3 regions of the Serratia sp. TSA_105.2 genome follow, and region 3 is predicted to be linked to each of the others. Evidence: predicted binding sites of a transcription regulator. Region 3 holds the regulator's gene; each other region holds the start of a gene.
What was found. Region 3 encodes PurR, which represses purine synthesis genes. Its sites were predicted from a motif close to CANGCAAACGTTTGCNTG; they were not measured.
Positions count from the first base shown of each region.

Region 1: purE (5-(carboxyamino)imidazole ribonucleotide mutase) is a predicted target of PurR. The motif match lies at 1,285-1,302, and genes of this name have one in related genera.
Region 2: ACUTSC_RS22235 (nucleobase:cation symporter-2 family protein) is a predicted target of PurR. The motif match lies at 1,050-1,067, and genes of this name have one in related genera.

Region 1 covers NZ_JBQZFT010000002.1:690,085-692,351, forward strand. The annotation lists gene ppiB (peptidylprolyl isomerase B) at 4-498, shown strand; gene ACUTSC_RS09750 (UDP-2,3-diacylglucosamine diphosphatase) at 509-1,231, shown strand; gene purE (5-(carboxyamino)imidazole ribonucleotide mutase) at 1,381-1,905, shown strand; gene purK (5-(carboxyamino)imidazole ribonucleotide synthase) at 1,902-2,267, shown strand, end outside.
Region 2 covers NZ_JBQZFT010000011.1:97,747-100,013, forward strand. The annotation lists gene gltS (sodium/glutamate symporter) at 1-880, opposite strand, end outside; gene ACUTSC_RS22235 (nucleobase:cation symporter-2 family protein) at 1,121-2,267, shown strand, end outside.
Region 3 covers NZ_JBQZFT010000001.1:848,506-850,772, reverse strand. The annotation lists gene punR (DNA-binding transcriptional activator PunR) at 1-787, shown strand, start outside; gene purR (HTH-type transcriptional repressor PurR) at 784-1,809, opposite strand; gene cydH (cytochrome bd-I oxidase subunit CydH) at 2,134-2,223, shown strand.

The sequences.
Region 1 (2,267 bases), on a different contig from region 3:
ACTATGGTTACTTTCCACACCAATCACGGCGATATCGTTATCAAGACCTTTGCTGACAAAGCGCCGGTTACCGTTGAAAACTTCCTGAACTACTGCCGCGCCGGTTTCTACGACAACACCATCTTCCACCGTGTGATCAACGGCTTCATGATCCAGGGCGGCGGTTTCGAGCCAGGCATGAACCAGAAAGCGACCAACGCGACCATCAAGAACGAAGCCAACAACGGTCTGAAAAACACCATCGGCACCCTGGCAATGGCACGCACCAACGATCCGCACTCCGCCACCGCACAGTTCTTCATCAACGTGGCTGACAACGACTTCCTGAACTTCCGCGGCGAAAACGTGCAGGGCTGGGGCTACTGCGTGTTTGCTGAAGTGGTTGAAGGCATGGACGTGGTCAACAAGATCAAAGGCGTGAAAACCGGCCGCAGCGGCATGCACCAGGACGTACCGGTAGAAGACGTAGTGATCAACAGCGTGACCGTCAGCGAGTAATCGCGGCTGCATGAGTACGCTGTTCATCGCAGATCTGCACTTGTGCGCACAGGAACCGGCAATCACTGCCGGTTTTCTGCGTTTTTTACGGCGGGAAGCGGTGCACGCCGACGCGCTGTACATCCTCGGCGACCTGTTTGAAGCCTGGATCGGCGACGACGATCCCGAGCCGCTGCACGCGGAGATCGCCGAGGCGCTGAAAGCGCTGCAACAGGCCGGCGTGCCCTGCTACTTCATCCACGGCAACCGCGATTTTCTGCTCGGCAAGCGCTTCGCCCGCGCCAGCGGCATGCAGCTGCTGCCGGAAGAGAAAGTGCTGGAGCTGTACGGCCGTAGGATCCTGATCCTGCACGGCGACACCCTGTGCACCGACGATCAAGCCTATCAGCAATTCCGCCGTAAAGTGCACAACCCGCTGATTCAAAAATTGTTCCTGGCGCTGCCGCTGCGCTGGCGACTGAAGATCGCCGCCAACATGCGCGCCCGCAGCCAGCAATCCAACCAGTACAAGTCGGAAGCCATCATGGACGTCAACCCGCAGGCAGTCGAACAGACGATGCTGCGCCACGACGTGCACTGGATGATCCACGGCCATACCCATCGCCCGGCGGTGCACCGGCTGGCGTTGAGCAACGGCGAAGCCCATCGTGCGGTGCTGGGCGCCTGGCACGTCGAAGGATCGATGATCAAAGTCAGCGCCGACGCCGTCGAGCTGATCCAATTCCCATTCTGAGCCCCGGACTGGCGCGCGAGTGAAAATTCGCGCTTTCGGCGCTGAAAACCGGCGACGCAACCGTTTTCCTCGCCGTGCGCTCATGGTATGCTCTACGCCCTCATTCGGCCCTCAGCCGACGCCAGAAAAATCACAGGAGCCTTACACCCATGGGAGCCAACGCCGCTTCAGCCGCCACTACCGGGGCGAAAATCGCAATTGTAATGGGATCGAAAAGTGACTGGGCCACCATGCAGTTCGCCGCCGAAGTCCTGACCCAGCTCGATGTCCCCTTCCATGTCGAAGTCGTTTCCGCTCACCGCACGCCGGACAAGCTGTTCAGCTTCGCCGAGCAGGCTACCGCCAACGGTTTTGACGTGATCATCGCCGGCGCCGGCGGTGCGGCGCACCTGCCGGGCATGCTGGCGGCGAAAACCCTGGTGCCGGTGCTGGGTGTGCCGGTGCAAAGCGCCGCGCTGAGCGGCGTAGACAGCCTGTACTCCATCGTACAGATGCCGCGCGGCATTCCGGTGGGCACGCTGGCGATCGGCAAAGCCGGCGCCGCCAACGCCGGGCTGCTGGCGATGCAGATCCTGGCGCTGCACGACGCCGCGCTGACGCAGCGTTTGGCGGACTGGCGTCGGGCGCAGACCGAAGAGGTATTGAACCACCCCGATCCGCGGGAGGACGCATGAAGCCGGTTTGCGTACTGGGCAACGGCCAGCTGGGGCGCATGCTGCGCCAGGCCGGCGAACCGCTGGGCATTGCCGTCTACCCTGTCGGCATCGATGCCGAGCCCGAGGCGGTGCCGTATCAGAACAGCGTCATTACCGCCGAGATCGAACGCTGGCCGGAAACCGCGCTGACGCGCGAGCTGGCGACCCACAGCGCCTTCGTCAACCGCGACATCTTCCCGCGCCTGGCAGATCGCCTGACGCAAAAACAGCTGCTCGACCAGCTCGGCCTGGCGACCGCGCCGTGGCAGCTGCTGGCGAGCGCCGCCGAATGGCCGCAGGTATTCGCTTCGCTGGGTGAGCTGGCGATCGTCAAACGCCGG
Region 2 (2,267 bases), on a different contig from region 3:
GGCTCATCAACGCCATCGCCAGGAATAGCGACAGGCTGACGTTGCCCAGCACCGATACCGCCCGCTCGAACACGGTATAGAAACCGGTGAAGGCCAGCGTGTTGCTGAGGATCACCCCGACGAACAGCACGCAAACGAAGTTCGGCAGTTCAAACACCGTGCCACTCAGCAGACCGGCAATCAGCTGCCCCAGGCTTAGACAGATGGCGATCATGGCGATGGTTTCGATCATCACCAGCGAGGTGATCAGGCGGCCGCTTTCCGGCTTCTCGAAGCCGCTCGGCTGCACGCTGTCTTCCGGGGTGCCCTCCGGCGTGGAGGAGTGCTTGACCAGATAGCGCGCCACCGGGCCGCCGATCAGGCCGCCCAGCACCAGCCCGAAGGTGGCGCAGGCCATGGCGACTTCCGTCGCGTTTTCAAAACCGTAGCGCTCGATGAACAGCTTACTCCAGGCCGCCCCGGTGCCGTGGCCGCCCGACAGGGTGATCGAGCCGGCGATCAGGCCCATCAGCGGATCCAGCCCCAGCATTTTCGCCATCCCGATGCCGATGGCGTTCTGCACGATAAGCAGCCCCAGCACCACGAACAGGAATACCACCAGCACCTTGCCGCCGGCGCGCAAACGCGCCAGGTTGGCGTTCAGGCCGATGGTGGCGAAGAAGGCCAGCATCAGCGGGTCCTTCAGCGACATGTCAAAACTGATTTCCCAGTTGACGAGCTTTTTCAGGGCTAACAGCAGGAGGGCCACCAGCAAACCGCCGGCAACGGGAGCAGGAATGGTATATTTTCGCAGCAGAGGAATGGTTCTGACGCACTTGCCCCCGAGGAGCAAAACCAGCGTCGCCGCGACTAACGTGCCATAAGTATCAAGATGAAACATCCAGGTACTCCATGTAAGGGAAAAGATCCAAATAAAAATAATAAGTTATAGAAAACCACTTAGTTTTTAAACTTGATGAGTGCGGGATTAAAAGTAAAAAACGCTGAGATGACAAGAAAAAATGAATGAAAATGCGACATAAACGAGAAAGTCGGCAACATAATATTTACGCGCAACCGTTTGCTTTTGCGGGGCGGAGCATTAAAATGCCTGCTTTGCCGTATCTGGAAACGCCACACCATGAGCATGTCATCCTCCGAGCTTGATGCCGCGCGCCAAGCCGCCTCAGAACCCCGCGCCAGTGAACTGATTTATCGCCTGGAAGATCGCCCGCCGCTGCCGCAAACGCTGTTTGCCGCCGGCCAGCATCTGCTGGCGATGTTCGTCGCGGTGATCACCCCGGCCCTGCTGATCTGCCAGGCGCTGGGCCTGCCGGCACAGGATACCCAGCACATCATCAGCATGTCGCTGTTCGCCTCCGGTCTGGCTTCCATACTGCAAATCAAAACCTGGGGGCCGGTGGGTTCCGGGCTGCTGTCGATTCAGGGCACCAGCTTCAACTTCGTTTCGCCGCTGATCATGGGCGGTCTGGCGCTGAAAAACGGCGGCGCCGACGTGCCGACCATGATGGCCGCGCTGTTCGGCACCCTGATGGTCGCCTCCTGCACCGAAATTTTGCTGTCGCGCGTGCTGCATCTGGCGCGCCGCATCATCACCCCGCTGGTTTCCGGCATCGTGGTGATGATCATCGGCCTGTCGCTGATTCAGGTCGGCCTGACCTCGATCGGCGGCGGCTACGCCGCGATGAACGATCACAGCTTCGGCTCGCCGAAAAACCTGCTGCTGGCCGGCGCGGTGCTGGCGGTGATCATCCTGCTGAACCGCCAGCGCAACCCTTATCTGCGCGTGGCTTCGCTGGTGATCGCCATGGCGGTCGGCTATCTGTTGGCCTGGGCGATGGACATGCTGCCCGCCGACGCACCGGCGGCCCCCACGGCGGCGATCACCATCCCCACGCCGCTCTATTACGGCCTGGGCTTCGACTGGAACCTGCTACTGCCGCTGATGCTGATCTTTATGGTCACCTCGCTGGAGACCATCGGCGACATCACCGCTACCTCCGACGTCTCCGAACAGCCGGTCAGCGGGCCGCTGTATATGAAGCGCCTGAAGGGCGGCGTGCTGGCCAACGGCCTGAACTCGATGCTGTCGGCGGTGTTCAACACCTTCCCCAACTCCTGCTTCGGCCAGAACAACGGCGTGATCCAGCTGACCGGCGTCGCCAGCCGCTACGTTGGCTTCGTGGTGGCGCTGATGCTGATCGCGCTGGGGCTGTTCCCGGCGGTGGCCGGCTTCGTACAGCACATTCCCGAGCCGGTCCTGGGCG
Region 3 (2,267 bases):
CCGCGACGTGGAGTTGACGCCGGCCGGCGCGCTGTTTATCAAGGATGCGCGAGTTGTTATCAAAAAAATGCTCGACACCCGCCGCCACTGTCAGCAGGTGGCCAACGGATGGCGCGGCCAGCTGAATATCGCGGTCGACATCATCGTCAAACCGCAGCGCAGCCGTCAGCTGGTGTTGGATTTCTACCGTCATTTCCCCGACGTCGAATTGATGCTGCAACCCGAGGTGTTCAACGGCGTGTGGGATGCCTTGGTGGACGGCAGGGCGGATATGGCGATCGGCGCCACCCGTGCGGTGCCGGTCGGCGGCGGTTTCGCCTTCCGCGACATGGGTTATATGAACTGGCTGTGCGTGGTCAGCCCGCAACATCCGCTGGCGCAGTTGACGGGGCCGCTGAATGACGATCAGCTGCGGCCGTACCCTTCGCTTTGCCTGGAGGACACCTCGCGCAATCTGCCCAAGCGCGTCACCTGGACGCTGGATAACCAGCGGCGGCTGGTGGTGCCGGACTGGACTTCGGCGCTCGACTGTTTGTGCGCCGGGCTGTGCGTCGGCATGATGCCGGCGCATCGGGCGCTGCCGCGGGTGCAGCGCGGTGAGTTGAAGGCGTTGCAGCTGCAGCAGCCGTTTCCTGCCAGCCCTTGCTGCCTGACCTGGCAGCAGGATAAACCGTCACCGGCGATGAGCTGGCTGCTGGCGTATCTGGGCGATGGGGAAACGCTGAATCAGGAGTGGCTGAGCGAGGTGGAACCGGAAGCCGCGCAGGCTTCCGGCGCGGGGGATTAGCGGCGGTAGTCGATGAACGGGCCGTCGGCGACCGAGCGGCGTTCGATCAGCTTCGGATGCACTTCGATCACCTGCGACTCTTCGCGTTTGCTGATAATGCGATCCAGCAGCATGGTGAAGGCCATTTCGCCCAGACGCTCTTTCGGCTGGTGAATGGTAGTCAGCGCCGGGGTGAAGTAGCGGGCGTTGCGCACGTTGTCATAGCCGATCACAGAAATATCCTGTGGCACCCGCAGCCCCAGCTCGTCGGCCGCGCAGATGGCGCCCATCGCCATGATGTCGCCGCCGCAGAATACCGCGGTCGGCCGCTGTTTTTGCGACAGGATTTGGTGCATCGCCTTGTAGCCGGACTCCGGCTCAAAGTCACCCTGGACGATCCACTCTTCGCGGATGTCGATATGCGCTTCCTGCAGCGCCTTCATAAAGCCCTGATGACGGCCGCCGCCGGTGTTGCGCGACAGCTGGCCCGGAATGGCGCCGATATCGCGGTGGCCGCGCTCGATCAGGTAACGGCCGGCCAGATAGCCGCCTTCGAACGCGTTATCGATGATGGTATCGGTGAAGTCGCCGCGCGCAGCGCCCCAGTCCATCACCACCATCGGGATATTACGGTAGTCTTCCAGCATGCCCAGCAGCTGATCGGGGTACTCGGAGCACATGACCAGCAGGCCGTCGACGCGTTTTTGCGCCAGCATCGCCAGATAGGCGCGCTGCTTATCCAGATTATTGTGTGAGTTGCACAGGATCAGGGTGTAGCCCTTGCTGTAGCAGCTGTTTTCCACCGCCTCGATCACTTCGGCAAAGTAGGGCGCTTCGCTCGAGGTGGCCAGCAGGCCGATCGACTTGGTGTGATTGACTTTCAGGCTGCGCGCCACGGCGCTCGGCGAGTAGTGCAGTTCTTTGATGGCGGCCCACACGGCCGCTTTGGTCTCTTCGGCGACGAAACGAGTCTTATTGATGACGTGGGAAACGGTGGTGGTGGAAACGCCCGCGCGTTTGGCCACATCTTTAATCGTTGCCATGTAAGGAATGACTCCTGAACTCACATGTTTACAGCATGTAAGTGTGATGTTAATCGTTTGCCTACGTAGATCCTTCTCCAGAGAAGCGAAAACTGAGTTTTTAGTGTGTTGAAGTCTTCAGCGCTTAATCAGGAGGGGCATGGATGCCGGTACGCAGTTGTGAACTGCGAATTTTGTCGCATATTGAACAAAAGTGGAAGAGGTAATCGAGATTATAAACCGGGAAATGATAACAAGATTTTGTCGGCGAACTGTGGGAAAATGATTTGACGTACTAATTGTGCGCCTTTTATCCTTAGGAAAGCCCATTTTAAAGGAGTTGTCATGGATACCGAATTGAAGATGTCGCTGTTCACCACCGTCTGCGCGTTAGCGGTCATTATCGCTTTCAGCTTCGTTGCCGCGTTGAACTGATTTACCCCCGGTTATAAAAAAGGCGCAGCCTGGCTGCGCCTCAT